DNA from 4 places in the Rossellomorea sp. GAMAL-10_SWC genome. Region 2 is predicted to be linked to each of the others. Evidence: riboswitches for the same ligand, from Rfam matches in the RefSeq annotation. Region 2 holds a riboswitch; each other region holds the start of a gene.
The links. Region 2 has a riboswitch for S-adenosylmethionine ahead of mmuP (amino acid permease). Riboswitches for the same ligand answer to the same signal wherever they lie in the genome.
Positions count from the first base shown of each region.

Region 1: linked by a shared signal. The riboswitch ahead of V5E38_RS23800 (methionine ABC transporter ATP-binding protein) and the one ahead of mmuP (amino acid permease) in region 2 are both predicted to bind S-adenosylmethionine.
Region 3: linked by a shared signal. The riboswitch ahead of V5E38_RS00665 (methionine ABC transporter ATP-binding protein) and the one ahead of mmuP (amino acid permease) in region 2 are both predicted to bind S-adenosylmethionine.
Region 4: linked by a shared signal. The riboswitch ahead of V5E38_RS06665 (2,3-diketo-5-methylthiopentyl-1-phosphate enolase) and the one ahead of mmuP (amino acid permease) in region 2 are both predicted to bind S-adenosylmethionine.

Region 1 covers NZ_CP144911.1:4,930,783-4,938,668, reverse strand. Annotated here, with positions in the region: gene dltD (D-alanyl-lipoteichoic acid biosynthesis protein DltD) at 1-222, shown strand, start outside; gene V5E38_RS23815 (2-hydroxyacid dehydrogenase family protein) at 383-1,354, shown strand; gene metQ (MetQ/NlpA family ABC transporter substrate-binding protein) at 1,791-2,612, opposite strand; gene V5E38_RS23805 (methionine ABC transporter permease) at 2,635-3,303, opposite strand; gene V5E38_RS23800 (methionine ABC transporter ATP-binding protein) at 3,305-4,312, opposite strand; SAM riboswitch class I at 4,453-4,565, opposite strand; gene V5E38_RS23795 (hypothetical protein) at 4,643-5,005, opposite strand; gene V5E38_RS23790 (thioredoxin family protein) at 5,209-5,532, opposite strand; gene V5E38_RS23785 (ribonuclease M5) at 5,548-5,898, opposite strand; gene gcvH (glycine cleavage system protein GcvH) at 6,115-6,498, opposite strand; gene V5E38_RS23775 (arsenate reductase family protein) at 6,545-6,901, opposite strand; gene V5E38_RS23770 (hypothetical protein) at 7,305-7,697, shown strand; gene V5E38_RS23765 (acyl-CoA dehydrogenase family protein) at 7,785-7,886, opposite strand, start outside.
Region 2 covers NZ_CP144911.1:3,766,335-3,774,220, reverse strand. Annotated here, with positions in the region: gene V5E38_RS18445 (glutamate-5-semialdehyde dehydrogenase) at 135-1,382, opposite strand; gene proB (glutamate 5-kinase) at 1,548-2,651, opposite strand; T-box leader at 2,756-2,968, opposite strand; SAM riboswitch class I at 3,449-3,555, shown strand; gene mmuP (amino acid permease) at 3,639-5,048, shown strand; gene mmuM (homocysteine S-methyltransferase) at 5,023-5,976, shown strand; gene V5E38_RS18425 (hypothetical protein) at 6,337-7,122, shown strand; gene V5E38_RS18420 (IS110 family RNA-guided transposase) at 7,423-7,886, opposite strand, start outside.
Region 3 covers NZ_CP144911.1:130,769-138,654, forward strand. Annotated here, with positions in the region: gene V5E38_RS00640 (MBL fold metallo-hydrolase) at 1-1,117, shown strand, start outside; gene V5E38_RS00645 (sulfurtransferase TusA family protein) at 1,139-1,366, shown strand; gene V5E38_RS00650 (sulfite exporter TauE/SafE family protein) at 1,435-2,226, shown strand; gene V5E38_RS00655 (ASCH domain-containing protein) at 2,449-2,799, shown strand; gene V5E38_RS00660 (hypothetical protein) at 2,805-3,239, shown strand; SAM riboswitch class I at 3,514-3,631, shown strand; gene V5E38_RS00665 (methionine ABC transporter ATP-binding protein) at 3,807-4,823, shown strand; gene V5E38_RS00670 (methionine ABC transporter permease) at 4,813-5,481, shown strand; gene V5E38_RS00675 (MetQ/NlpA family ABC transporter substrate-binding protein) at 5,478-6,326, shown strand; gene V5E38_RS00680 (M20 family metallopeptidase) at 6,373-7,563, shown strand; gene V5E38_RS00685 (YidH family protein) at 7,842-7,886, shown strand, end outside.
Region 4 covers NZ_CP144911.1:1,379,716-1,387,601, forward strand. Annotated here, with positions in the region: gene yjeM (glutamate/gamma-aminobutyrate family transporter YjeM) at 55-1,554, opposite strand; gene V5E38_RS06645 (DUF421 domain-containing protein) at 1,756-2,454, shown strand; gene V5E38_RS06650 (cupin domain-containing protein) at 2,504-3,016, opposite strand; gene V5E38_RS06655 (class II aldolase/adducin head domain-containing protein) at 3,033-3,659, opposite strand; gene V5E38_RS06660 (HAD family hydrolase) at 3,656-4,309, opposite strand; gene V5E38_RS06665 (2,3-diketo-5-methylthiopentyl-1-phosphate enolase) at 4,315-5,535, opposite strand; SAM riboswitch class I at 5,600-5,703, opposite strand; gene V5E38_RS06670 (pyridoxal phosphate-dependent aminotransferase) at 5,761-6,948, opposite strand; gene V5E38_RS06675 (carbon-nitrogen family hydrolase) at 7,092-7,874, shown strand.

The sequences.
Region 1 (7,886 bases), 1.2 Mb from region 2:
AAAGAAGGTAGAGAAGTTTATTACAAAAAGGTAAGAAAACAAATTGAAGATGCTGGATTCCAAGTAGCTGATTTTTCTTCACATGAATACGATGAGTTTTTCTTAAAAGATACAATTCACTTAGGCTGGAAGGGCTGGGTATATGTAGATCAATCTTTAAATAAGTTTTATTCAGTAAAACATACTCCCCCTACTGCAAGTTTAAATCATAGATATCAATGAAAAAGCAGACATCTGTCTGCTTTTTTATGTTGCTGATAGACCTTAAAAATAAATATATTCTTTAAATTGCCAAATACTAAATTAAACAAAAACTTGAAACTTCATTTATAATAAAAACGTTATTATTCATTTATTAAACTGTTGAAAGAAGGTTTCTAATTTGGCACATATCTTGGTAGCGGGAAAAATCCCAGAAAAGGCTGAGGAATTATTAAAAGATCATCATGTCATTGTTTATGAAAATGAGAAATTAATTACAGAAGATGAATTGTGTGAGCTTGTTGGTGGGGTAGATGCAATTTTAAGTTTGCTATCGACTCCAATCACAAAAAGAGTAATTGATGCTGCTAAAAATGTAAAAATTATTGCTAACTACGGAGCAGGATTTAATAATATCGATGTAGATTATGCAACTAGTAAGGGGATCCATGTTACAAACACTCCTCTCGTTTCTACAGACGCAACTGCAGAGCTAACTTTAGGAATTCTCTTAGCTGTTTCGAGAAGAATAGTCGAAGGAGACGAACTTTGCCGTACAAAAGGTTTTGAAGGGTGGGCTCCATTATTCTTTAGAGGAACAGAAGTATCAGGAAAAACTTTAGGTATTTTCGGTTTTGGAAATATTGGACAAGCAGTAGCTAAACGAGCTAAGGCGTTTAATATGAATATTATTTATCATCAACCAAGAAGATTAAGTACTGAACTCGAACAAGAATTAAATGCCACATACGGATCAATGGATGAACTTTTACAGACTTCTGACTATATTACCCTTCATTGTCCTTACAAACCCGAGCTACACCATTTATTTGGAAAAGAAGAGTTTTACAAGATGAAAGATACTGCGTTTTTTATCAATGCAGCTAGAGGCCCTTTAGCGAACGAACAGGAATTAGTAGACGCATTAAAAGAAGGTGTTATTGCAGGTGCTGCTCTAGATGTATTTGAATTCGAACCAAAAATAACAGAAGAACTAAAATCACTTACAAATGTTGTATTAACACCTCATATCGGAAATGCAACATATGAAACTCGTGATGCTATGTCAGAAATAGCAGCTAAAAATATTATTGAGGTTATTGCTGAACGACCACCAATCTCACCTGTAAATCAAATCCTTGTGAAGAATTAAAAATAAAAAGGGCTGTTTCATAAAGTTAGATTCACTGACTTATGTACAACCCTTTTTTATTATTAAATTACAAGTACTTTGGAGTCGTAGGTATTTTCGTTCATTTGTTGTTTGTAATCGATCTTTTTAGAAATATTTAGCAGATTTTTATTCGATTCAGAAAGAAGTTTGCGTATTTGATAAACTTCCACATAATAGTCTCAACAATTGTACAATATTAAGGTCGTAATACCTTTTATAGGTAATTTTCTATTTTTTTTTGCGATTCCTTGGGATTTAATTGCAAATTCCCAAACTTTATTTGCGATTCTCTAAATTTAATTGCAGTTTTGCCAATTTTATTTGCGATTTTCAAAATTTATTTGCAGTTACTAGTTTTTCAAATAAAAAAGAGGGTTCCCATAAAATTACAACTGGGATACCCACTCTTTTCATATTATTGACTTACAGGTACTACTGCACCTTTATATTTTTTTATGATGAAATCTTGAATTTCTTTAGAGTGTAAAACTTTTACAAGTTCTTTGATTTCTTTTTTATCTTTGTCACCTTTACGAACAGCGATAATGTTTACATATGGAGATTCTTTACCTTCTAAAGCAATAGCATCCTTCATTGGGTTTAATCCAGCATCAATCGCGTAGTTTGTGTTAATTAACACTGCATCGCCTTCATTGTTTTGATAAACTTTTGGAAGCATTCCAGCGTCTACATCAGCTTGGAATTTTAAGTGTTTTGGATTCTCAGCAATGTCTTTAATTTGAGCAGTAGTTGGATCAATTCCAGCTTTAAGTTTAATTAAACCTACTTGTTGTAATAAGCTTAACATACGACCATGGTCAGCTACTGAGCTACTCATGATAATTTTAGCTCCATCTGGCAGCTCATCTAAGCTCTTATATTTTTTAGAGTAAACTCCGATCGGCTCGATGTGGATTCCACCAGCATTTTCAAATTTATAACCATTTTCTTTCATTTGAGCTTCTAAATATGGAATGTGTTGGAAATAGTTTGCATCTAATTCTTTTGAAGCAAGTGCTTTATTTGGTAATACATAATCTTGGAATTTAACAATTTTTAAGTTAATTCCTTCTTTTTTAAGGATTGGTTTAGCTTGTTCTAAAATAACTGCGTGAGGTACATTTGATGCACCAACCACTAATTCTTTATTTTTATCTTCTCCACCTTTATTACATGCTGCTAAAGATAATGCTAAAACACCTGCTCCTAAAATTCCTACGATTTTTTTGAATTTCATTGTTAGTTCCTCCCTTATATGATTAAGCTCGTTTATCTATTTTTGTTGTTACTAAATCACCAATAAATTGAAGAATGAATACGATTAATAAAATAATTACTGTCGCAACAAGCGTTACTTGGTTATTAGAACGTTGGTATCCTTCCATAAATGCTAAGTTACCAAGTCCACCACCACCTACTACACCAGCCATTGCAGTATAACCAACAATTGCGATTGTAGTAACAGTTAAGCCTGAAATAATTGCTGGTAATGCTTCTGGAATTAATACTTTTAGGATGATTGTAAAGGTACTAGCCCCCATTGCTCTTGCAGCTTCGATTACACCTTTATCAATTTCACGTAATCCGATTTCGACCATCCTTGCATAGAATGGTGCAGCACCAATAATTAATGCAGGTAATGCTGCTTTTGCTCCAAGCATAGAGCCAAGTATAAAGATCGTAAATGGAATTAATAAAATAATTAAAATGATAAACGGTATTGAACGAAAAATATTTACAAACGCTGCTAGGATTGTATTAAAAAATTTATTTTCAAGCAACTGGTCTTTACTAGTTAAAAATAAGAATAAACCTATAATTAGTCCAAAAATGAACGTTGCAAGCGCAGCTATTACTGTCATGAATAATGTTTCTTGAGTAGCTAAAAGCATTGCATCCCAATCAACATTCGGAAAAAGTTGTGTCATCTTATGCTACCTCCACTTCAACTTGTTTTGATTCTAAGTAAGCAATTGCTTCTTTGATGTTATTTATGTCTCCAACAAGTTGAATCTTCATTGTCCCATAAGAGCCTTCAGCAGTTTGAACAATTTTTCCTTGTAAAATGTTAATCTCAATATCAAAGTGCTTAACAACCTCAGAAATATGCGGCTGATCTGCTTGACCATTTTTAAAGGTTAGCTTGTAAGTATTATCCTTCCCATCACCTTCAGAAATTACTTTACTGTCTTCATCATTGCCTTTGATTTGTGTTACAAATTTCTTTGTAATTGCTTGTTTTGGACGAGTAAATACATCAACAACATGGCCTTCTTCTACTACATTTCCGTTTTCCATTACAGCTACTCGTTGGCATATCTTTTGTATAACATGCATTTCATGAGTAATTAGGATAATTGTAATACCAAGCTGTTTATTAATATTTGTCAGTAAAGCTAATATTGAATCTGTTGTCTCTGGATCCAATGCAGAAGTCGCTTCATCGCATAAAAGAACATCTGGGTTATTAGCAAGTGCTCTTGCAATTCCGACGCGTTGCTTTTGACCTCCACTAAGTTCAGAAGGATAAGCATTCTCTCTACCTTTAAGACCTACAAGTTTGATTAATTCTTTCGCACGATTAATGCTTTCTTTTTTTGGAACCTTAGCAATTTCAAGTGGGAAAAGTATATTTTCTAATACAGTTCTTGACCACAATAAATTGAAATGCTGAAAAATCATCCCTATTTTCTGTCTTGCTTTTCTTAACTGACTAGATGAACATTTCGAAATCGATTGACCATTTATAATGACTTCACCTGATGTAGGCGCCTCAAGCCCATTTAGCATACGTAATAGCGTACTTTTCCCTGCGCCGCTATATCCGATCATGCCAAAAATTTCACCTGCTTCAATCGTTAACGAAACATTTTGTACTGCGGTAACTGTGCCCTTTTTACCTTTGTATATTTTACTTACATTATTTATTTGAATCATACATTCGTTCTCCTTTCAAAACATTCTAACAACTCATCTTTCAATTTTTTGTAAGAAAGTACTTTTTTAGTCTCGTAATAATAAAAAAACCTTTCAACTCATATGAGCAGAAAGGTTTAACATACAAAAAGTATTCCTTTCTCTCATCTCTCAAAGCACATGCTTTGCAGGAATTAGCACCATTTCAATGACGATCTCATTGACGGTTGCTGGGTTTCACAGGGCACAGTCCCTCCACCTCTCTCGATAAGAGTAATCTTACGATCTATTAAGTTGTTTAACGTAATTTCTTTAACGTAAGTCCAATTCTACAAAGTTAGACACTAATTGTCAACAATTTTCTAAAAGTTTTTTTTCGTTTTCAACACTTGTATATTGAAAAATCGTTTCCATTAGTAGTAATAATCGATAGTTCCCTTCAAAAGAAGCATCTTTCAGTTTTAATAAAAGTCCTAATCTTTGCGAACCTGAATTTAAATATTCCCATCCATCTTTCGAAAAATTAACTCTAAGTTGCGGAATCGAACGATCAATTATCTCTATAAAAGGAGCCTTTTTACTTAACTTTATAAATAATTTTTCATTTAGACAGTTAAATTCTACAATTCTTTCTTCGATGGGCAAAATAATTTGTAAATATTCTTTTTTTATAAATAAGTTTCTAGCTTGTCCTATCCACTCCTTGATTTCCATAATAAACACCTCTTCTTGGATTCTTTAATCTTATTTTCTCATAGATAAGAGGTGTATTCTTTATATTTCGCTCGACATTTACTTTGATAAAAATCTATATTTTAATTTTATTTCTACAGCATTCAACTCATTTCCCGAGAAATATGTCTAATATCAGGAAATATTTTAAGCCAAATAAAAAGAGTGCAACATTCAGTATGCACTCATCGTTTAATATATAAATTATATTTTTTTAACAATTCATGTAAATATGGTACTGACTGGAAAGCGTAGATTTTTTGTTTCATTTCCCCATTTTCAAAAATAAGTAAACAAGGTACACTTTCAACCTTCCAGTTTTGAGCTTCTTCCACTATTTCATTAATATTCACCTTGCTTATAGGTAAATTTGGCAGAATCTCATTTACAATTTCTAGCATTTTAGAAGCTACTTGGCATGTACCACACATTGCGGTATAAATATAAATAACTGTCGTCTCTTTTGATTGAATTCTTTGCATTATTTCATTCTTTGTCCATTGCTGCATGATCTTTAATCCTCTTTAATTTGTACGTAAATAATCTGTAAATACTAAAATATCCGCCCCTAATAATACACTAGCTAAATGTTGACTCGGAGCTGTTGCCACTTCTCGATAACTTCTATCAATGTACAGATGCTCTGCCTGTGGAAATTCTCTTTTTAACAGTCTTCTAAGCTTTTCACCAGCCTCATCTGCATCTACTAACACATAAATTTCTCTTAAATCTAACATTTCAGCAAGCTCATCTAGCTTTGAAGTACCAACTGTACCATTCGTACAGATAATATCTACAGGCTCCTTTATAATCGTCTGTATTTTTCTCTTATCAGTAGTACCTTCGACAATGATAACTTTTCTTTGATCTTCAATATTCACTGGGCATCACCTAATGTATAGGACTCAAAAACTTTTGACTAAAAATCTTTTGTATATAGTATATTCGATTTCCCTTTTGTTGTTTCCTTTTTTTACCTAAATGAAAATGTCCCTTTAAATAATGTTTTATGTAAATAAGTTAAGCTTTATTACATTAATTATACACATAAAATAAAAAAGCGCCCAATTTGGACGCTTAATTTTAGATAATTAGTCTTGATTAATCATTTCTTCGTATTGACCAGCAGTCATTAACTCATCAAGTTGAGAAGCGTTTGTAGCTTCAACAACTACCATCCATGCTTTTTCGTATGGAGATTCGTTTACGAATTCAGGGTTTTCATCTAGATCAGAGTTTACTTCGATTACTTTACCACTGATTGGAGCATATAGTTCAGATACTGTTTTTACAGACTCAACGCTACCGAATGGCTCATTAATAGTAAGTTCATCGCCTACTTCTGGTAGCTCAACAAATACGATATCTCCAAGTTCTGATTGAGCAAAATGAGTAATACCGATATAGTATTTGTTACCTTCAACTTTTACCCACTCATGCTCTTCTGAATAACGTAGTTCATTTGGAATTGACATTGTGAAATCCTCCTCTGATTAATTACCTAAAATTTTATAGTTATTTTTATAACCAAACCTTTTCAAATACTTCCTCATTAAAACCAACTGTCGCCTGATCTCCATTAAAAAGTAGAGGTCTTTTGATTAACTTACCATCTGAGCTTAAAAGTTCTAATAGCTCGTCCTCAGTTTTTGTTGGAATAACATCCTTCAATCCAAGCTCACGATATTTAACGCCACTTGTATTAAATAATTTATTTATAGAAATTCCACTTGCTTTATAAAGATCAGCAAGTAACTCCTTTGAAGGTGGATTTAATGTAATATCAATTGCTTCAACCGGAATATTATGTTCTTTAAGCCAAGAAGCGGCTTTTCGACAAGTTCCACATTTTGGATATGTATAAAAAATGATACTCATTTTAGCAACTCCTCCCAAACTCTATTTTATCACAGGGAATATGCGAGTTAAAATAGTTCCGTTCGAAAATTCTGTAATAAATTGTCGCACAACAACATTATAACAACATTCACTCATTCAAACTAGTATAATGTTCGTGTTTATAGGTGTTTTCAAATCAAAAATCAGATTATTTTTTTGATATAAAGTTTTTTCTAAATTTTTTCTACTGAAGAATTAAGCTTTTCTCAGCATTTACTAGTATGGCACAATTTATGGAAAAAATATCCTTTAAACTTTTATAAATAATAAATGAAGATACAATTGTTCATTTTAAAGGAAGGCTGACCGGCCATTTGGTTCTAGCACTATCTTCACAATTGTATTTTAATTTCCTAAACTTTCTTTGTGTCAACTAGATTACTTGGATCAATGCCTTTCTTGGTATAAAGAGAGTGACTATTTTTATATTGCTTTACCACTAATCATAGAAGGGTATGTAAAGGTTGGACGATTAGAAGAAGCTAAAGAGCTATTAAATCATTCTCAACATCTATTTATTGATTTTCCTACTACCAAAGAACCGAGGAGGAAGATAGAACTGTATTTGTATTTGCATTTCCATTATGCCCAAGCCTTATATCAATGTGCACAAAATGAATTTGAAGAAGGGCTACAGGAACTACTATATGTAGTAAATAAAGCATATAAATTAGGTAATTTAAAACGCTTTAAACAATGTCTTCAAATTTTTTGGAAATACAAAAATCATACGACTAATGAAATAGAGAATAAATTTATGGAATTATTAGCCTAAAATGAGGTTTTAAAAGCCGTTTAATGTTTGCATGACAAATGTTAAATAAAAAAAACTGCCAATCAACAGATCGGCAGTTTTTTAATTTTATACAGTATAACGTTCTTCATCTAATACATTCGCTGCAATTTCACGCTTCTTCGCAATGACATTAATTGGCGTATGACGTGTAAACTTACGAAGTGCTGA
Region 2 (7,886 bases):
ATCTGTCTAGATGCAGAGTGCCGAAAAAAAGTGAAGAAAACAAAAAATAACTCTAAAATCAACTTTTATTGTATATTTTGGAGTTACTTGACGTTTATGATCATCATAAGGATTTGCCTCTTTCCCTACATTCCTTATCTCCGAATTTGTCCATTTCCACGAATCACGTATTTTGTAGAAGTCAATGCAGGAAGTCCCATTGGTCCCCTTACATGTAGCTTTTGCGTACTGATGCCGATTTCTGCACCAAAGCCGAATTCAAAACCATCAGTAAAGCGAGTCGAAGCATTATGGTAGAGCGCCGCGGCATCTACGGACGTGAAAAACTTGTTCACACTTTCTTCCCTTTCTGTAATAATCGCTTCGGAATGCATGGATCCATAAGTATTGATGTGGTTAATAGCTTCTTCAACAGAGGAGACCATTTTGACTGCCAGCGTGAGAGACAAAAATTCAGTTCCCCAGTCTTCTTCTGAAGCAGGTACAATAGAAGAATCGATAGCTAGTGCCTTCTTATCTCCACGTAGCTCTACTCCTTTTTCCTTTAAGGAAGAAAAGAGCTCGGTACCAAATCGGTGCGCCCACTCCTCATGAAGTATAATTGTTTCAATTGCATTACATACAGATGGTCGCTGTGTTTTTGCATTTATAATAATATCAAATGCCATCTGTTTATCCGCTGTTTCATCAATGAAAATGTGACAATTTCCCGCACCTGTTTCCAATACAGGAACAGACGCTTCTCTCACTACAGTATCTATTAGCTGTTTGCCACCTCTTGGGATAAGAACATCCAAATACTCATTTAATGTAAACAGCTGCTTTGCACTATATCGTGACGTATCTTCAATGAGCTGTACGCTTTCTGGAGGCAAGCTCGTTTGTTTAAGAGCTCGGTGAATGACAGCTACGATGGCTTTGTTAGAATAAGTAGCGGAAGAACTGCCACGCAAGATCACTGCGTTTCCTGTTTTCAAGCAAATTGTGGCCGCATCCACAGTTACATTCGGTCGCGCTTCGTAAATCATCCCGACAACACCTAGTGGCACACGCATTTCTTGAATAGACAATCCATTCGGTCTTTCCCATGTGGTTACACATTCTCCAACAGGATCACGCAAATCAATTAGCTGCCGGATACCCTCTGTCATATCAATAATGCGCTGTTCATTCAGCGTAAGGCGGTCAAGTATAGAAGCAGACATTCCTTTTGCTTTACCTACTTCAATATCTCTTTTGTTCTCCTCCAAAATATAGGGTGTTTCTATTATCAATTGATCCGCAATCGCAGCAAGTGCCTTGTTTTTTTGAACTGTGGATTTGAGAACAAGTTCTCCAGCTATCTTTTTCGCTTTTTGTCCCTTTTCTAATACTTCATTCATCTTCATTTCCTCCTTTAAAGATTCAAAATATAAAAACTTGAGGCATGTTTAACTTTGACAACTTGGAACGATCATCCAAGACTTTTCTACATAGATATTAGGTGAATCAATCAGATTTAGGATGGAGGATTCCGCCCTCTTCACTTGAACGGATCCTCTCTATTCTTAAAATGAAACCCAATTATCCCTATGAATGACTTCATAGCTATGTCTTACGCCTTGAGCCTGAATGACGTGACTCTGCATCCCTTTTATATCCTGTAGTTCCTCTGCACTATATCTACACTGACCTTTCCCTATCAAGAGTCCTTGTTGTGTGATGACCTCCACAACTTCGCCCGCTCGAAAGAACCCAGACACATTAGTAACACCAGCAGGAAGAAGACTTTTTCCATGATGAATGATGGCTGAGGCTGCCCCGGCATCTACTTCAATTTGTCCACTAACAAGCGAATGTAGCGCGATCCATTGCTTGTTCATCTTAATCACTTTTTGAGGAGCATTACCGATATACGTTCCATCACCTTTACCCTTCAAAACATCTAAAAACTTCTCCTGTCCACGTCCTGTTCCGATAAATACACTCACTCCAAGAGATAGTGCCGTCTTTGCAGCATCGATTTTTGATCTCATACCGCCAGTCCCAAGTTTTGAGCCCGCATCTTCAGCAAGAGAAGCAATTTCTTCCGTAACCTCAGGGAGGAAATAATACTTTTTCGCGTCCGCATTTTTCTGAGGGTTTTGGTCATATAAACCGTTCACATCCGTAAAAATCATGAGCATATCCGCCGAAACAAGCCCACTCACTAAAGCTGACAGCATATCATTATCACCAAAAGTCAGCTCCTCTAAAGAAATTGAATCATTTTCATTAATTATTGGAAGAGAGGAACGATTTAGTAGCTCTCCTAAAGTGGCATATGCATTACTGTATTGATCTTTTCTAGAAAAATCATTTCTCGTCAGCAAAATCTGCGCGGTAACGATACCATATTTACGGAATTCCTCCGTATACGCCTGCATTAACAGACTTTGTCCTACAGCTGCGGCAGCCTGCTTCCCTTTAATTGTTACAGGTCGACTTGGATACCCAAGAGCAGAAAAACCTGCAGCAATTGCCCCAGATGTAACCAGCAACACTTCATGTCCTTCCTGTTTCAATTGCGCCAAAGCAGCAACATGATCAGAAAGCTGTTCCTCAGAGATACCTCCATGATTAACTGCCAAGGAACTGCTTCCAATTTTCACGACAATTCGCTGTTTTTTCACTTTTGTCCCTCCTATTCTAAAATGTGAATTTTTTTGTAAATTAAACTTCTAACATGCTATTTAGCAATAAAGAGCAAAATAAAAATGACCGCTTCGCCCTTAATAAAAAGGACGAAACGGTCATTGTTCCGCGGTACCACCTTTATTGATATAAATATATATATCCGCTTGACACCTATAACGAAGGTATACGCCTAAACTTTCGTTTAAGACTCAGGGATAGGTTCGATACTTTCTATACGAGGAATCTTTCAGCCGGTGAATTCCACTCTCTTTCGCAAGAAGATATATGTACTAGTTCCCTTCGACGATTTTCAATTTTTGATTTTTATACATTATGCAATATAGTGCGTTTTTATGTCAATAGGAATTTTTTAAATTAAATTAATTTTCTAAACATTTCTAGCATAAAGTGAAATTCATGTCTAAACATAAGTTTTTTTATATTCATTATGTTGTTAATAGTGATGTAATACTAATCTTCAATTGATTTAAAATTTGATTAGTTAATATATAATAATATACAAGTTGTAAAACCAAAATTTATAAGTTTCCTTACATTATTTAGTGGTATCCTTATATTTATTTTGTCATTAAACGATTTGTTACGTCACTAAATGTCTTATGTAACTAAAACTTGCAATTCTTCAATAGATGATCGCTTTTTTTATTCAACAAAATGGCAGAATAGTTGCATAAGAAATGATAAAATAGTAAGTCAATAATTGATAATTTTTTAAAAAAACCGAATTATCTTGACAATTATCGAATGGATTGATATGGTTATAAAAAAATATTTCTTATCCAGAGAGGTGGAGGGACTGGCCCTTTGAAGCCTCAGCAACAGGTCTGCTTAAGTAGACACTGTGCTAATTCCAGCGGGTGATAACCTGATAGATGAGAGCTTCCGTTTTTATTTGTCAGTAGCGCACTCTTTTTTAGAGTGCGTTTTTGTTTTTTCTGGATAGTAACTAAAGGAGAGTAGTAATGGGGAACAAAAAGGGGCAAGAATTTCAAAGGAACATGCAAGCACGTCATTTAGTCATGCTATCGCTTGGTGGGGTGATTGGAACTGGCTTATTCTTAAGCTCGGGCTACACTATTCAACAAGCTGGCCCGTTTGGAACAATACTATCCTATCTTATTGGTGCGCTAGTGGTTTATCTAGTTATGCTATGTTTAGGAGAGCTTTCCGTACATATGCCTGAAACGGGCTCATTTCACAGTTATGCAGTTAAATACATTGGACCGGGTACAGGGTATACAGTAGCCTGGTTGTATTGGTTAACTTGGACTGTTGCTTTAGGTTCTGAATTTACAGCCGCAGGATTACTTATGAAGCGATGGTTTCCATCGATTAATGTTTGGATATGGAGTGCTATTTTTGCCATTTTGATCTTTGTATTAAATGTCATGACTGTTAAATTTTTCGCCGAATCCGAATTTTGGTTTTCATCGATAAAGGTTATTGCTATTGTGATTTTTATTGTTTTAGGAGCAGCGGCAATGCAAGGGTTTCTTCCGATGAGTCATTCAAAAGCAGCACCATTATTTTCTAATTTTACAAGTGAAGGTTTATTTCCTCATGGTGCTACGGGCATTATAATGACCATGCTTTCGGTTAATTTTGCTTTTTCGGGAACAGAATTAATAGGCATTGCAGCTGGAGAAACCGCGAACCCGGAAAAAATGATACCGAAGGCCATTCGAACTACTCTGTGGAGATTGATCATCTTTTTTGTAGGAACGATTTTTGTTTTATCTGCGTTATTGCCTATTTCCGATGCTGGTGTATTAGAGAGCCCTTTTGTTGCAGTTCTAGAACGAATTGGGGTGCCATATTCAGCTGACATAATGAATTTCGTTATTTTAACAGCTATTTTATCTGCGGCAAACTCAGGCCTTTATGCCTCTTCTAGAATGCTTTGGTCGCTTGCTAATAAGAATACGATATCTCCGATTTTTGGAAAAATGACGAAGCAAGGTGTTCCAATCAATGCCGTCATTTTCAGCATGGTGGGTGGAGCTTTGGCTTTGCTCTCAAGTATTGTGGCACCAGATACTGTCTATATCGTACTTGTTTCCATTTCCGGTCTAGCAGTAGTTGTAGTTTGGATGAGTATTAGTACTTCCCAGTTCCTATTTCGCAGACAATTTTTGAAAGAAGGAAATTCTGAAAAGGACTTGATTTACCGCACACCACTGTATCCATTAGTACCAATTGCTTCTTTTATCCTTTGTCTGGCATCGTGTATTGGAATTGCATTCGATCCAACACAGAGAATTGCCTTATATTGCGGCATACCGTTTATTTTGTTTTGCTATGGAAGTTATTATCTAACAAAAAATTTAAAAAAGAGGGGCGTAGATTATGTCGAACAAAGTCAATCCAATTGATGCTATTTTATCCCAACATTCCATTATGCTTCTTGACGGAGCATTAGCTACAGAATTGGAGGCGCATGGATGTAATTTGGACGATCCCCTTTGGTCGGCACGTGTGTTACTAGAAAATCCGGAACTTATTTATCAGGTTCATTCGGACTATTTTCGTGCTGGTGCGGACTGTGCCATAACAGCAAGCTATCAAGCTACTATTAGTGGTTTTTCCGCGCGTGGAATACAAGAACAGGAAGCTTTGGAATTAATTAAGAAAACGGTGTTACTTGCAAGAAGGGCAAGAGATGATTTTTGGAAGGAAAATAAGCAAACGAATAGGCCTAAACCATTGGTTGTTGCATCGGTTGGGCCGTACGGGGCATACCTTGCAGATGGTTCAGAGTATGTAGGCAACTATGGTGTGACAGATAAAACATTAGCAGACTTTCACCGTTCGAGAATGTCAGCGTTAATTGAAGCAGGTGCAGATCTATTGGCATTTGAAACGATCCCTTCCTTGCAAGAAGCAAGAGTATTAGATACATTATTACGTGAGTATCCAGAAACATATGCGTGGGTTTCCTTTTCGTTAAAAAATGAGCAAGAGATTAGTGAAGGTATGAAACTCGTAGAGTGTGCACGAGTTTTTGAGAAAAGTGAACAAATTGTAGCGATAGGCATCAATTGTGCGCCAGTAACCGTTGTGACTGGTGCAATACAAGAGTTGAGGGCAAACACCAAAAAACCGATTATTGTTTATCCAAACTCTGGTGAAACTTATAATCCAGAAACAAAAACATGGCATGGTCATGAACAATGTAACGTGTTGGATATTCAATCTGAAGAATGGTACCAAGCAGGTGCACGTTTAATAGGTGGATGCTGCAGAACGACCCCTTATCACATTGAGGAGATATCGAACAAGTGGCGTTCTTCCGAGTATTGAACCAATTGAAGGTGAAGGGGACTATTTATTCGTAATTAAAGTTAACGAATAGGTTAATTTAGTTATTCAAAAATCAGTTCATATTACTGAAAGTTATTCAACTAACGCATGCGATTCTTCAATAACGAAGGATCGTTTTTTTATGCAGCTAAATGGCAGTTTAGTTGAACAAGATTCGTAAAAAGACCGATAATTTAGACAGCCTTAACAGAGTGTATTTGTAAAATATTACTAATTTTAAATAGGTATTTTACTACTTCATCATTATAGTACACGGCATATCATAATAGTGGTGGTTGGTAAGGCAATATGCGTTAACTGAGGAATAGCCCTAATATATAGAAAAGGGTGAGTATATATTTGAAGAAGGACAAGCATCATGATGAGTGCGAAGGTAAGTGCAAGGAACACAAAGAAGAAAAATGTAAATGTAATGATAGTCATCAGTGTAAGGAATGTTGTTGCTGTTGCGAAGGACCTAGAGGACCTAGAGGTAAAGAGGGTGAAAGAGGACCGAGAGGAAAGATGGGAGCCACAGGACCACAAGGATTACCGGGTTCAGCAGGAGCTACAGGCCCAGCAGGTGCAACAGGTCAGGCAGGAGCTACAGGTTCAGCGGGTGCAACAGGTCAGGCAGGAGCTACAGGTTCAGCGGGTGCAACAGGTCAGGCAGGAGCTACAGGTTCAGCGGGTGCAACAGGTCAGGCAGGAGCTACAGGCCCAGCAGGAGCTACAGGCCCAGCAGGCGCAGGTGAAAGCTTTATTTATTTCGGTACGGACCAATCTATTGGAAATAATGATTTCATTGGTCTAGGAACATCTTCTCCAATGTTTAACCGGAATACGGTTGTGATTCCAAGAGCTGGAATTATTACGGGAATTATCTTTAGTATTCGAGACAATGCGTTAGCTGCAGATGAAACAGCAACAGCGCAAATTTATATTAGTACAAACTGTGCTCAAACTGCGATGGCTACGGGCATCATCGCATCAGTTCAAGGTCCAAACCCTCCGTTTTGTTGCGGGATGTCACCAGCTGCATCATTAATTGTTGATCCATGTGATTTAATATCAGTTCGAATTACAACAGGCGATGGGGCATTACCAGAGGGTGCGGCTGCAACTGTTTTCTATACAACTTCTTAAGAAAAAGGATCTTCTATGAAGGTCCTTTTACAACTAACATGAGCTACATTAAATAGCAATTGAAGTAGCCAAAAAAAATATAAAGCTAGATATTAACCAAATTGAATTAGCGTTTCCAAATTTATTAGACATAATAACACAAGAAAAGTAATTTTCTAATGCAACTAAACCAGCTAATAGTTTGTCAATATTTTTCATTAAAAAATATTTATGACTCATGTTATACTATTTTTGACATGCCAAATAATCTTCCACTTATTTAAAAATTGGAAGATTATGGTAATAGAGGTTATTCAGATTTTAAGCTAGATCTTGGAAGGTTGTTTTGCTTTTTAACAGGGCATAAATCCAATGCAATAGTTTGTTTACACAAGCAATAACTGTTACTCTAAATGGTTTTCCTTCTTCGCGCTTTTTATCATAATATTGTCGCATTCGTTTATTTCGTGGGATGATTTCGTCTGTTGTCTTACTCTTACGATTATCACGAATTGCACACCGAACAGCCATGAATAACGCATGTCTCAATCGACTAGATCCACGTTTTGTAATACGGTTTCTACTGGCTGTGAATTTACCAGATTCAAAGACACTCGGGTCAACACCAGTGAAAGCCACAAGTTTTTTAGGATTATCAAACCGATCAATTTCACCAATTTCAGAGATAATCGTTGCCGCGATTTTTTTTCCGATACCTGGAATCGATTGGATGATAGTATATTCTTCAATTTCTTTTACGAGGACATCTATCTCTGATTTTAAAT
Region 3 (7,886 bases), 1.4 Mb from region 2:
AGCAATGTCTGCAAAAGAGATTACAAAAAAAATATTTGATAAAGAAAAACTATTTATTCTTGATGTACGAAATACTGATGATTATAACGATTGGAAAATAGAAGGTTCAAATTTTGAACATTTAAATATACCTTATTTTGATTTACTAGATGGGGTTGAAGACATTTTAGATAAGATTCCTGCAAGTACAGATATTTTAGTTGTGTGTGCTAAAGAAGGATCTTCCATCATGATTGCAGAGATGCTTTCAGACGAGGGACTAGATGTAGCTTATCTTAAAGGCGGAATGAAAGAGTGGAGTGAACATCTAGAACCAGTAAAAATTGCAGATTTGAAAAATGGTGGAGAGCTGTATCAATTTGTCAGAATCGGTAAGGGATGTTTATCCTACATGGTGCTTTCAAATAATGAGGCTGCTATTATTGATGGTACTCGAATGACGGATATCTACGTTGATTTTGCAAATACAAAGAGCGTAAAAATTACAAATGTATTTGATACTCACCTTCATGCAGACCATATTTCTGGCGGAAGAAAAATTGCTGAGATTACGGGAGCAACATACTGGTTACCACCAAAGGATGCTAAAGAGGTTACTTTTGAATATAGTCCATTAGAAGATGGTAATAAGGTAATGATTGGCGAAACAGCAATCAGTATTGAGGCTTTTTATTCACCAGGTCATACAATCGGATCAACTTCATTTGTCATTGATGAAAAGTTTTTACTTTCTGGAGATATTTTATTTATCGATTCAATTGGAAGACCCGATCTTGCTGGTATGGCAGAGGACTGGGTAGGAGATTTACGCGAAACCCTTTATAAAAAATACCGAAACTTATCGCTTGAATTAATCGTGCTTCCAGCACATTTTATGGTGATTAGCGAATTGAACGAAGATGGTAGTGTTTATAAAAAACTAGGATATTTATTTGATCAGAATCATGGATTGAACATTGAAAGTGAAAGTGAGTTTAGAAAGTTAGTAACTGAGAACTTACCACCTCAACCAAACTCATATCAAGAAATCCGTGAGGTAAATATGGGTAAAATTAATTTGGATGAAGAAAAACAGAGAGAAATGGAAATTGGTCCAAATCGCTGTGCAGTACGATAATGAAAATTGGAGGAGAATAAAATGGAAGCTACAAAATTTTTAGATGCAAAAGGTTTAGCATGTCCAATTCCAATTGTTAAAACAAGAAAAGCAATTGCAGAGATTGAAGCAGGCGAAGTATTAGAAATTCATGTAACTGATAAAGGTGCTAAAAACGACCTTGCTGCTTGGGCTAAATCAGGTGGACATGAATTATTAAATTATACCGAAGAAGACAATGTTTTAAAATTTTGGATTAAAAAAGGTTAAGCTAATAGATTAATAGGAAAAGGAGGGGGAATAGTCACATCTCCTTTTCTATTATAGGGGGACTTAAAATGGAGTGGACCTTAATTTTAGTACTTTTCTTAGTTGGTTTTTTTGGGTCCTTTATTTCAGGAATGGTAGGAATTGGTGGAGCGATTATAAATTATCCAATGCTCCTATTTATTCCTCCATTATTAGGATTTGTTGCTTTCACGCCACATCAAGTATCAGGTATAAGTGCCGTCCAAGTAGTATTTGCAACTTTAGGTGGGGTATTAAGCTATCGGAAAAGCGGTTATTTAAACAAAAAAGTAATAGTAAGTATGGGAATAAGTGTACTAATAGGAAGTTTTCTTGGTGGATTCGGTTCAAATCTACTTTCAGAACATGGAATTAATCTTGTTTATGGAATTTTAGCAATGATAGCGGTCGTTTTAATGTTTATTCCTAGAAAAAACGTAGAGATGTCAGCAGATGGTCAAATTTCAATTAATGTATGGCTTGCTGCAGGTTTGGCATTTATCGTTGGAACAAGTGCAGGTATTGTTGGTGCAGGAGGAGCATTTCTGTTAGTACCAATCATGTTAACGATCTTAAAAATACCAACTCGTGTGACTATTGCATCGTCATTAGCCATTACATTTATCTCTTCAATAGGCGTAACGATCGGGAAAATCTCTACTGGCCAAGTTGAAATTTTGCCGACAATTATTGTTGTAATTGCAAGTTTAATTGCCTCACCATTAGGTGCAAAAATAGGTAAACAAACAAAAACGCAGGTTTTAAGAGGGATTCTAGCAGTTTTAATTGGATTTACCGCTTTGAAGATTTGGATTACGATTATAAAATCATGGGTTAGTTGAATAAGGATTAACTGTAAAAAACAGAAAAACTATTTTGGGAGTTTTTCTGTTTTTCTATTAGCCTTTATTATGGTACTACGTGTAAGGCACTTTTTGTTGCTTCTTATTTCAATATTCTTAAATAAAATTTGCTAATTAAGTACTAATTTAATTAAAATGGAACTAGTCGTTTTTTTTAATAGCCTTTACTATAAATTTAAATTGAAATGGAGAATGAATTAGATGACAAATCAAAATGAAACGAACGCTTTACCGCCAAAAACATGTACAATTGAACGCCTTGTTACGCTTCAAGAGGATGTTGAAAAGGTATTGGCAGGACAAAAAACTGCTACTCGCCGAAATGGTAGATATGCAGATGTTGGGGAAGTGATGACCCTTCAAAATAATCAGTATGTTGTTGAAAAAGTTTATTCTCAATCTCTTGGTGAATTGACAGATGAGGATGCTAAGCAGGAAGGCTATTCAACTGTAGAAGAGTATAAGCAATCGATCCTGTCAATCCATCCTGGAATGCCTTGGCTGCCAAAAATGAGGGTATGGGTTCATGAGTTCCGTCTCATTCAAGAATAATTTATATGCTGTATAGATTGCTTCTTTATATACATATTGCTAGTGTAATCTTATCGATTGGCCCTTTTTTTATACTGATTCCGATACTCAAAAAGCTGCATACCTCGAAGTCTGCGATACAACAGAGCTATTTGGATGTATTCCGGTTCGCTGTCAGATTGGCAAAGCATGCTGGGCATGTACTGGTTGGATCAGGGGTCTTGTTGGTACTAGTAGGTCATTGGTCGTGGAAGACATCTTGGATTGTGATGACTATTCTTCTTTTGGTGAGTTCATTATTTTTCCTAGCTAGAGCCTTTTCACCGACCATACGGAAATTTAGTGAACCAACGCATGACCAGAGAATGCTGATTCAAAAGCTTCGTCGATCTATCTGGATTTACATCGTTCTTTTGATGGTTATGCTATGGTTTATGGTAGTAAAGCCTGCATTATGGTAGGCATAATTCAAAAAAGCAGACAGGTTCTCTTTATCGAAGAAGCCTTGTCTGCTTTTTTGGCCTTATCTTAAATGAGATACTAATAAGAATCCCGAAAATTAAGTATTTAGACCTATTTTAAACGATATAATAAACAGGTTTCTTGATTTGAATTTCAAGGACCTAAGTCATGTGGCAAACTGTGCGCGCAAAAAAAATTCAAAAAAAATTCTTGACGGATTCTAAAAAGAGGGATAACATAAACTCAATAATTCAAAAACTTAATAAATTCTATTACTTATCCAGAGAGGTGGAGGGACTGGCCCTACGATACCTCGGCAACGGGTTTGTTATTTCGTAACAAATACCGTGCTAATTCCTGCAAATCGTTTAATCGATTTGAAAGATAAGAAGTAAAGTGGCTTATATATTTTAACCCCTCTTCTTATCTGTTTTATCGGATAAGAAGAGGGGTTTTTTGATGTAGTGCCTTAGGAGAAAAAGGGGGAAATATAGATATAAATCCTAGTTTTCAAATATGTTTACTAAGTTATAAAAGTTGGAATAACTTGCAATGGGGGAAGTAATTTGATTGAGATAAAAAATGTCTCCAAGGTTTATCCTGGAAGGCCACCAATTAAAGCTTTAAATAATATTAATATGAAAATAGAGAAAGGGGAGATCTTTGGAATCATTGGTTTTTCCGGAGCAGGAAAAAGTACATTGATTCGTTGTTTAAATAGACTTGAAGAGCCAACAGAAGGATCAGTTCTCATTGATGGATTGGACCTAATGACATTAAAAGATGAAGAGTTACGTAAGACACGTAGAAAAATTGGTGTCGTATTCCAACACTTTAATCTACTTTCTGCTAAAACGGTATTTGATAATATAGCAATGCCGCTATATCTTGAAGGAAAAAAGAAACGGGATGTTCAGGAAAAGGTAATGGAGTTAATTGAATTTGTTGGACTTACAGGGAAGCAAGATGTATTTCCGGGGCACTTATCGGGAGGACAAAAGCAAAGAGTGGGAATAGCAAGGGCACTCGTAACAGATCCAGATCTTTTGCTATGTGATGAAGCTACATCTGCATTAGACCCTGAAACAACAAAGAATGTATTAGAGCTTTTAAGGAAGGTAAATAATTCCTATAATCTTACAATTTTCCTTATTACCCATGAAATGAGTGTAATTCGTGATCTTTGTGATAAAGTGGCGGTCATTGATGATGGTGAAATTGTCGAGGAAGGTAATGTTTATGACGTTTTTACGAATCCACAAAAAAGTATTACAAAGAATTTTGTTAACACTGTATTACAAAATGAGGTGCCGCCTAAGTTATCGAAATCATTATCAAAGGGAAAATATTATCAATTAGTCTTCCTAGGTGACAAGGCAGGCAACCCATTATTATCAGAGGTTCTTAAAAAATTCGATATAAATTTAAATATTCTTTATGGATCGATTACAGAGTTACAAGAAAGACCTTATGGGAATTTGCTCGTGGCACTAGAAGGAACAAAAGAGGAAAGCGCAAAAGCTATTAAATTTATTTCGGAAAAGGGGATAGATGTGAGGGAGGTTGAGTTAAATGGAGCTTAATTGGGAATTCTTTTGGCCGCAGTTTTTGCAGGCAACTCAAGATACATTTCTAACTGTGCTAGGATCATTTATTTTTGGCACAATCATAGGATTACCTTTAGGTATTATCCTAGTTGTAACAAGGCCAGGTCATATAATGGAAAACAAACCTTTATTTACGTTGTTAAATACCATTATTAATATTGTTCGATCTGTACCATTTATTATTTTGCTAGTTGCCATTATTCCATTTACTAGATTATTGACGGGAACGTCCATTGGAGTAGTTGCAGCAATTGTTCCACTTTCAATCTTTGTAGGGCCATATTTGGCAAGATTGATTGAGAACTCCATGTTAGAAGTAGATAAGGGAGTACTGGAAACAGCTTACTCAATGGGAGCAACAAAGTTTCAGATCATCGTGAAGTTTATTTTGCCTGAAGCGATTCCATCGTTGATTCTTTCATTTACAACAGCAACGATTGGATTGATTGGATCGACTGCGGCAGCAGGTGCTGTTGGTGCTGGTGGATTAGGGGACTTAGCTATTACATATGGTTATCAACGCTTTGAAACATTGGTTATTGTCATTACAGTTGTATTACTAGTAGTTATTGTTCAACTCATACAAAGTTTAGGAAATACGTGGTCAAGATACGTAAGGAGGAAAAGAGGATGAAAAAGTTTTTTACTATTTTTGCAGCATTATTATTAACAGTTTCGGTATTATCAGCATGTGGTTCTAACGCATCATCAGGTAATGGAAAAGAGAGAACAGTTAAGATTGGTATTAACGGTGATGACTATGAACTTTGGAATATTGTACAAAAACAAGTGAAAAATGATGGCATTAAATTGAAAATCATTTCATTTTCAGATTATGTTCAGCCTAACACAGCACTTAATGACGGTAGCCTTGATTTAAATTCTTTTCAAACGATTACTTATATGAACCAATTTAAAGGCGATCATAATTTAGATATTTCAGCAATTGGCTCGACAGTTATTGCGCCAATGGGGATTTACTCACATAAATTTAAAAAGCTAAGTGATATTCCAGATGGAGCAACGATTACGATACCAAATGATGTTACGAACGCAGGGCGTGCACTTAAACTATTACAATCTTCAAAGCTAATTAGTTTAGTAGATAATTTTGATCCTAAAGGTAGTATTGAACAAATTAAAGAAAATCCTAAACATCTAAAAATCAAACCGATTGCTGCAGGGCAAACAGCTAGATCATTAGATGATGTGGCAGCAGCGATCATCAATAATGGATTCGCCGTTCAAGCAGGCTTAGACCCTGCAAAGGATCCACTTTATAAAGAAGATCCTAATGATAAAGCAGCTATGCCGTATATCAATGTTATTGCATCCCGTACGAAGAATAAAAATGACAAGGACTTTGCAAAGATTGTAAAGGCCTATCAATCAAAAGAAGTTCATGATTACATTATTAAACGTGACAAAGGTGCTACAGTTCCAGTAGTCATTTCGATTGATAAAATTAAAAATCTATAAAGCTAGTGCATGCTTATTTAAAAAAATGGAAGGGAGAAAAGTTTAAATGACAGTCAAAATTGAAACACAAAGAGAACAAATTGTGAAAAGTATTGAGAGATCGAAGGAAGTTTATCTTGAAATTAGCCACAAAATTCATGAGAAACCTGAAATTGGCAATCAAGAATTTTTTGCATCAGAAACACATACTAAAATTCTAGTAGAAGCTGGATTCGATGTTACACGTAATATTGCAGGACATGAAACAGGATTTGTAGCAAGGAAAAAGTCGTCTAAGCAAGGCCCAACCATCGCTTTTTTAGCAGAATACGATGCACTACCTGGTCTTGGTCATGCATGCGGACATAATATTATTGGAACAACAAGTGTGGCAGCAGGAATCGCTCTTGCTGAAGTCATCTCAGAAACTGGAGGAGAGGTTGTTATATTTGGAACACCTGCAGAAGAGGGTGGACCAAATGGAAGTGCAAAGGGGAGTTTCGTAAAAAATGGATTACTAGAAGGTGTTGATGCAGCTCTTATGCTCCACCCAAGTGGTAAAACAGGTTTATCGAGTCCATCGTTGGCAGTAGATCCATTAGACTTCCATTTTTATGGAAGAGCAGCTCATGCTGCTGGGTCACCAGAACATGGCATTAATGCCTTAGATGCAGTAATCCAATTATTCAATGGCATTAATGCCCTTCGTCAGCAGCTTTCTAGTGATGTTCGCATACACGGAATTATCACTCATGGAGGCGATGCACCAAATATTATTCCAGAGTATGCTTCAGCAAGATTCTTCATCCGTGCTAGTTCTTGGAAGCGTACGGAGAAAGTATCTACTAAGATTCGTAATATTGCCGAAGGAGCAGCACTTGCAACTGGTAGTACTGTGAAAATTGAAAGATTCCAAAATGAAGTCCATGATTTTATTATCAATCAATCTCTTGATGAGCTTGTTGGTGAGGAACTAAGACTATTAGGGGAAGTAGTGAATAGCAAAAGCGGCGGGCTTGGATCTACTGATGCCGGAAATGTAAGCCATGTTGTTCCGACTTCTCACGCATATATTAAAATTGGACCTGATGATTTAATTGCTCATACAAATGAATTTCGTGAAGCTGCGAGATCGCCACTTGGTGATCATGCTCTAATTACGGGTGCAAAAGCATTGGCTCTAACGGGCTATCGTTTAATTACTGATAAAAACCTTTTGGAAAAAGTTCAAAATGAATTTCAACAAACAGAAAAATAGTTAGATTGAACGGTCAAAAAGATGGACGGAATTACCATCTTTTTGACCGTTTTATTTTTGAAAGCTCAATTATTTGTTCTATTCATATAGAAGCCTTCTGTTAAATTCTCCCTCCGTTAATTCCATAGTAAAAAATATAGGTTTACATTACCCCATTTCAATTTTTATCAAAACGTAATCCCAATTTTACTAAATCTTAAATTTTAAAGATTAAACTAAAACTTAGATATGTTTTCTACAAGTTTACTCTATAAATCTTTGATAGGGGGTAATTTAATATGGTTTCTTTAAGTAAAGTAAAAGATTTCTCAGATGAAACTGTT
Region 4 (7,886 bases), 2.4 Mb from region 2:
GCTATATTTCCGACTTACTTTCGGAATTGTTATTAACAATAAGTGGGAAGATTGCTAAGCAATTTTCTTCTCTTTTTGGGTATGTTTTCTTGAACGGTTAAGAATGAGTAAAGCTAATATTGAAAAGAAGATTGGACCTGCAATCATCCAGATTGTTGAGTTGTAATCACCTTCAATAGCCGGTTGAATGATTGTAAAAAAGTTTGCAAATCCAACTACTAATATAACGAGAATGCTTGCAAATAAAGCAGATGAATTTGATTTTAATATTTGGAATGGTTTATCGATTTGATCATTCCTTTTAAACATGGGATACGCAATTCCTAAAAATATATAAGGTAATGTCATTGAAACATTCGTCATTAAAGTTATTTTATTAAAAAATGCAGATGCTCCTTGACCGCCAAAGGAAGTTAGGACAATAATGATGGATACAATTGCAAATTGTACCCACATTGCATTGACAGGCATACCTTTTTCATTTGTGTCTGAAAATTTTGTCGGCCATAAGTATTTTGGTGTGCCTTTGATGATTGTTTTTAATGGTGCATAAATTAATGTGAAAAATGCTCCGGTATATGCAAGGAACATTGATAAACCAGTAATTCTTGCAAACCAAATGCCAATTAGATCGGCAGTATGTGTTGATAAATTAAAAGCTTTTCCAAGTTCTAATCCTAAATTATACATAAGGACATATGTTATGTTCCCTAAGTTCGTTGTACTAGCACTTAAATCATTTGACCAGTTAATAAAAATACCTACTAAAAAAATACCTAACGAATATCCTACTGAGATAATAATTGCTGAAATTGTAATCCCTTTTGGAAAATTACGTTCAGCGTTTTCCGTTTGATCAACTAATCCGCCGATTGCTTCTAAACCGCCATATGCAAAGATTGCAAATACAACAAATGATAAGATTGCGAGAGTAGATAGATAATTTGGATTAGGTGAGTGAGCAAATGCTGATGAAAAGCTTTTAATTGGTTGAGCAAATTTTCCTCCATTGAATAGAAAAATAAGGATACTTGTGATTAGCAATACTATATTTAATGAGAAAACTGTGACTCCACCAATTGTTGTAACCTTACTAATACTCTCAATCCCTTTTGAAGCAAAATAGGTCACAACTAACATCCAAAGTAATGCTAATAAGCCAATTGATTGAGTAGATGAAAGTCCAAATAATGAAAGGGATTGCGTTTTGTCTCTACCAAAAATAAAGGTTGATAGGGGAATCCAAACCTTAGAAGAGACACTAACCATATAAATTACATAGGAAGAGAACCACATAAAGGTTCCAATAAAAGCGAATCTAGGACCAACTGAATCTGCCATCCATGTATAAATTCCACCTTCTGAATCCTTATAGGCAGCTCCGAACTCAGCCATCATAAAGGCAAAAGGAATAAAAAACGTAATAGCTGAGAGTAAATACCATGGAATTGCACTATATCCCATTAAATAGAAAGCTGTAGGTATATTTCCAAAACCATATACAGTTGTAAATACCATTAATATTAAGCCAACGAGTGAAAGTTTTTTACTCAAGATCTCACCTCAGATAATTAGTCGATTATAAATGAATAGTATTATTTTCTTCAATAATCGGTAATTTATGAGGGTATAACAACCAATCAGGTTTACTAATTTTTTAGAAATAATAAAGAATAGTTTCGTTCTATTTTTCAAACGCTAAGTTGATTGATAAATTCTTAAAATAGTTGGTTTGAAAGAGAAAGGATGAACTAAATGAGCTTTAATGAAGTAGTATTAAGAGTTATATGCTCATTTTTTGTTTTATTTATTTTAACGAGATTAATGGGGAAGAAGGAGATTAGTCAATTAGATGTTTTTACATTTATAACAGCTATTACAATAGGGAATATAGCAGCATCAATTACGACATCTAAAACATTAACTATTGAAGATGGGATTATTGGATTAGTTGGCTGGGCAGTTTTGACGATTATCATGGGGTATTTAAGTTTAAAATCTAAAACTGTACGTCGGGTAATTCTTGGGGAACCAATAATTTTAATTAGACAAGGAAAAATAATGGAAAATGCATTAAAAAAAGCTAGATTAGATTCAGAGCAATTTCAAGGAATGCTTCGTAATGAGAATATTTATTCGTTGAAAGATGTAGAGTACGCTATATTTGAAATCGATGGCAGTTTATCTATTATGAAGACAAATGATGTTAAAACGAAAAAAAATAAAACATGGAAAAAAACTTTATTATTTCCGACTTCAACAGCAGTCGTATCTGACGGGGAAGTAAATGAAGATGCATTATCAAATTTAAACTTGGATAAAAAATGGTTAATGGCTCAACTTGAAAGGGTAGGTATTAAATCAATTTCAGATGTGTTTTTTGTTGAAGTACAAACCGACGGGTCGTTATATATCGATTACCGAGAAGATCATTTCAATGAAGAGGAAAATTAATTGACTCACATCCTAAAAGTGGATATGAGTCAATTTAGTTTTTATCAAATTATTCGTAAATCGGCACCCAGCCTTCAGTAGTAACAAACAATCGAACAGCAACTACTTTACGATCCTCTGCTAATGTGAAGTAGTGGCGTACATTTGGTGGTACAGAAATTAAATCTCCAGGATTCAAATTAACATGGAAAAATCCTTCATTTCCTTCGATAATAAACGTACCGTGACCGCTAACTATGAAGCGAACTTCGTCATCTGTATGATGATGCTCGCGGTTGAAGTTTTTAAGTAAATCATTAAGATTTGGAGTTGCTTCTGAAAGAGTAATAATATCACTTGCTAAATAGCCACGTCTTGATGAAATACTGTCGATTTCAGCTTTAAAAGTTTCAAGAATTGCTGCTTTTTCATCATCTGATAAAATAAATTTTTCTTGTAGCGAACTATGTAATTGTTCGATATTCCAATTTTCGTAAATTACACCTTGTTCTTCTAAATATGCTTTTACCTCAACATCACTTGTAATATGATAATCTTTTTTTTCTACCCAAATTGTTGCCATTCTTCATTCCTCCAAATTAGTTCTTTATAAATGTATTTTTTTGTATACCTTGTAAAGCGTATTGGAATAGAAACTCATAAGCTTCTAAATGTTTTTTTGCTTCAAATGCTGATTCTGCCCATACTGTTATACCATGATTGTGAATTAATACAGCACCATGATCATTTTTAATATGTGGAAGAAATTCATTTGCAAGAGTGGGGATATGCGCATGATTTTTTATAATTGGAATTGTAATTTCTGCATCTTCTTCCCAAAGTCCCAATGCTTTAATAATTTCAATACCAGAAAAAGATATCTCATCTTGATATGGGAAATCCTTTGTTATAAAGTTATTTGCTAAAGTGTGTACATGAAGAACGCATTTCGCATTTGTGTGTTGATAAATTAGACGATGCAAAATGGCTTCAGCTGATGGTTTTTTTGATTCATCCCAAACAGATTGGTCAAATTCATTAACGAGTAAAAAATCGTCATAAGTATGTTTAGTTTTATCTTTACCACTAGTTGTAACTAAAAAGTTCAAAGGCTCCTCATTTACTTTAATTGATAAATTTCCGCTAGTTCCTAAAAACCAATCTCGATCAGCAAGTACTTTTTTTACTTCGCGAATTTCATCATAATGTTTGAAAAAGTCCTTCATACTAGCACCTCCTTCTCTAATGAAGCTCGAATATCATAGAAATTTTCAAAAGGAATGAAAGGTAAAGATAATTCTTCACATTTATCTTTTAAGAAATCTCGAGCAAAAATTAAATTAGCTTCTTTTGCAATTTGTAAGTCAGTAATTGAATCACCAATGACAATGATAAAATCATTTGCTTCACTAAATTTTCTTTTAACAGATGGTTTACACATTCCACAATCATTCGTACAGTTTTCATCACAAGAATGATCCCAATGAATTTTTACAGTTTGGCCTGTAAAGTCAGTACGATTACATAAAATATCAGAAGATGGAAGGTAATCAGCTAATATTGGATGAACGAAAAAATCTAATCCGCCACTTACAACTTTTAACTCATATTGTTGTACGCTTACAAATTGTATAAAATCGCTAAAACCATCTCGAATGACAGTACGATTGATTACATAATCGGTCATTTCTTGTTTTTTCGTTGAAGGAATCGTAGCAAACATTTTCTCTACACCTTCTCGAATCGATATATTGCCATTTAATACTTCACTAGTTAATCCACTTACTGAAGGTGGAGCAAATTCTTTAATTAAATTAACGATATTGTCTCCCTCTGTAATTGTTCCATCAAAATCACAAAAAATCTTTATTGCCATTGTTGTTACCCCCAAAGTTGTAATGCTTTTTGTAGTGATGTATTTGGAAGTGCGTAGTCTTTTAGGTCAACTCCAGATAATGTTGCTGAAATTGCTTCTCTAAATGCATTACCTCCACCAATTGGTCCATCCGGATGACCATGAACACCTCCGCCAGCGTTGATGACTTGCTCAATTCCAAAATCTTGAATTAATTGAGGCACAAGTGCTGGGTGAATTCCTGCAGAAGGTACCGGGAATGTCTCTTTTAATCCATTTGATACTGTTAAATTTTCAGCAATTTTTAAAGCTGTCTCTTTTTCTAATGCAACTGATCCATATGGTGAAGGGAAAAGACTAAAATCTGCACCAGCAATTCGTAAAAGTTTACCAAGTAATAATCCTGCGTCAATACCATAAATTGGAGAGGAACTAAACGCACCCGATACAGCAGGATGAGCCATAATTGGAATATTAATTGATGGATCTTCTGCCAAACCTTGCAGTACATCAATTCCATACGAGAACACATTTAATAAAAATACATCAGCACCAGCTTCGGCAGCACGTAATGCTTTTTCTTTTAATTCATATGTACGGCCAGTTAAATTCACCGCGTATAATGTTTTGTGTCCTGTTTTTTCATAAACTTGGTTCAAAATATTTTTTCCGTGAGTGACGCGATCCGTAATAGATGTAATTGTGTCAAAAAGGATCTCGTCATCTTTTATTAAATCTACGCCACCTAAAGCTTGCTTTTTTAATTCCTCTGAAATGTATTGAATATCTCTGCCGATAATTGATTTAAAAATGCTCATTAATAAAGGTCGATCATATACATCCAATTTCTCTCGAATACCTTTAATACCAAATTTTGGACCCGGAAAAAGAGCTAAAATGTCATCCGTAAAATTTAAATCAATTAGTTTAATTTCACCATCAAGGGATAGCTTACCGAAAACGGTTGTTAAAATTGCTGGTAGATCAGCTGAAAAATTTAAGCTAGGATAATAGATTTCAATAATCCCTTTTGTCGGTTTATAGCCTAGAAAGTTAACGACATTTTCTTCGCATTCTATTTCACGTACTGAAAGAACTTTGCCTTTATGCTTTTGTAATTGAATTTGATCATTTTGAGGTAAATTCGTCCATGAACCAACCGTTAAACCTAGCGCGATTGACTCTGCCTTTTTTTCTAAATGATGATTTTTATCATAAACTTGGTAAGTTGCTATTACTCCACTCATTTCAAAACCTCCAAAAAGTTTTAGTCAAACAAAAAACCTCTCCACTAAGGAGAGGTTTACCTACACCTTATCTGCCAGCAAATGCTGCGAGAATTAGCACCGTACTAGTTAACTAGCCGGTTGCCGGGTTTCATCGGGCTCGGTCCCTCCACCTACTCTGAATAAAGTAATATTTAATTTTGAATTCTTAATCTAATCGAATTATTTCATGAACAATCACAATTGTCAAACATTAAATTTTGAAAATATTTCAATCTCTTTTAATCTAGCAACTGCTTCCTTCAATCGATCAATATCTGATAGTAGGCCGACTCTTACATACCCTTCTCCATATTCTCCAAATCCATTTCCGGGAGCGACTGCAATATGAGCCTTTTCAAGTAAAAGATCAGCAAATTCCTGTGATGTAAAACCTGATGGGATTTTTAACCATGCAAAAAACGAACCTGCAGGTGCAGTTACTTCCCATCCAATTTCGTGACAGCCACTAATAAATACATTTCTACGCTCTTCATAAAGTGCTAATAGTTGTTTTACACTTTCTTGAGATTCAGTTAGCGCAGCAGCTGCAGCTTTTTGAACAGCAGGGAAGATGCTAACATAAAGATGATCCTGTAATAGATTAATTGCTGAAATAACCTCTTTATTTCCAACTGCAAAACCAATTCTCCAACCAGCCATATTATAAGTTTTAGAAAGGGTATAAATTTCAATCCCGCATTCCTTTGCTCCTGGAGTTTGAAGATAACTTAAAGGTTTTTTGCCGTCAAAACCAAATGCGCCGTAAGCAAAATCATGACAAACGGTAATCTGATTATTTTTTGCAAGCGCAACTGTTTCTTTAAAAAATTCTTCAGTTGCTATAGCACCTGTGGGATTATTTGGATAATTGATAAATAATATTTTACTAGCACCCAAAACATCTTGAGGAATTAATTTATAATCTGGTAAAAATTGATTTTCTTCAAGTAATGGAAGCATGTATGGAACTGTTTTTGAAAGAGATATACCAGACAAATAGTCTGGATAGCCTGGGTCTGGAACTAAAATTGTATCTCCTTCGTCACATAAACAAAGTGGTAGCTCTACTAATCCAGCTTTTCCACCGAATAATATGGCTACTTCTTCCTCTGGGTCTAAATCAACATCATACTCTCGTTTATAAAATTCTACAACAGCATTTTTTAAAGAGCTCATTCCTCTAAACGGAGAATAACGATGAGTTAAAGGGTTTTCAACAGACTTTTGTAGTGCTTTTATAATATGGTCGGGTGTAGGTCGATCGGGATTTCCTTGTCCAAGATTAATGACATCATGACCATTATTAATTGACTGATTCACTTTTTGGACTAGTGAAGCAAAAAATTGTTTTGGTAAATTGTTTAATAGTTTACTATGATTCAAGTTAATCACTCCAAAAATATAATAAAATTAATTTGAATAGATCGTTTCTTAATCGAATGATTTTCATGAACGACTGTTGCAATAACTTTCACCATCATATATGCTCGATTTAAAAATGTCTATAAAATTTAGAATAGGGTGAATAAATTGTGATTAAAATTGCGTGTATTCAATCTGACGTTATTTTAGGTGAATCAAAGACTAATTTAGAGAAAATGAAAACTCAAATAAACGAAGCTGTTAAAGAAAATATTCGTGTAATTGTACTACCTGAGCTATGGACAACAGGCTATTGTCTGGAAGAAATTGGTTTGCACACAGGTGAACAAGAAGTGATTATTTCTGAACTTCAGTCCATCGCAAAATCAAATAATGTAATATTGATTGCTGGTTCGTTCCCAATTGCAAGAGAAAATGGTGTTACGAATACATTAATTGTTATTAGCAGTACTGGTGAATTAGTAAAAACTTATGATAAAGTTCATTTGTTCCAGTTAATGAACGAGCATCACTATCTTCAATCAGGGGAAACAGATGGACTTTTTGAAATCGATGGATTAACAGCTGCAGGATTTGTTTGCTATGATTTGCGTTTTCCTGAATGGATTGGAGCACATTCTCAAAAGGGTGCAAAAGTTTTATTTTTTGTTGCCGAATGGCCAATTCAAAGAATGAATCATTGGGAAATCTTATTAAAAGCAAGAGCAATCGAAAATCAGTGTTATGTTGTTGCATGTAATCGAGTAGGAAAAGATTTAGCAAATACATTTGGTGGAGGATCAATGATCATTGACCCTTGGGGAGAGGTAGTAACCAAAGGTAGCATGAATGAAGAAATCGTTTATGGCGAAATTGATCCAAAAAAAGTCGATGAAGTACGCGGTACAATCCCTATTTTTGAAGACAGAAAAGAAGGAATTTACAAAAAGTTTTGAAAAAGTAATTGA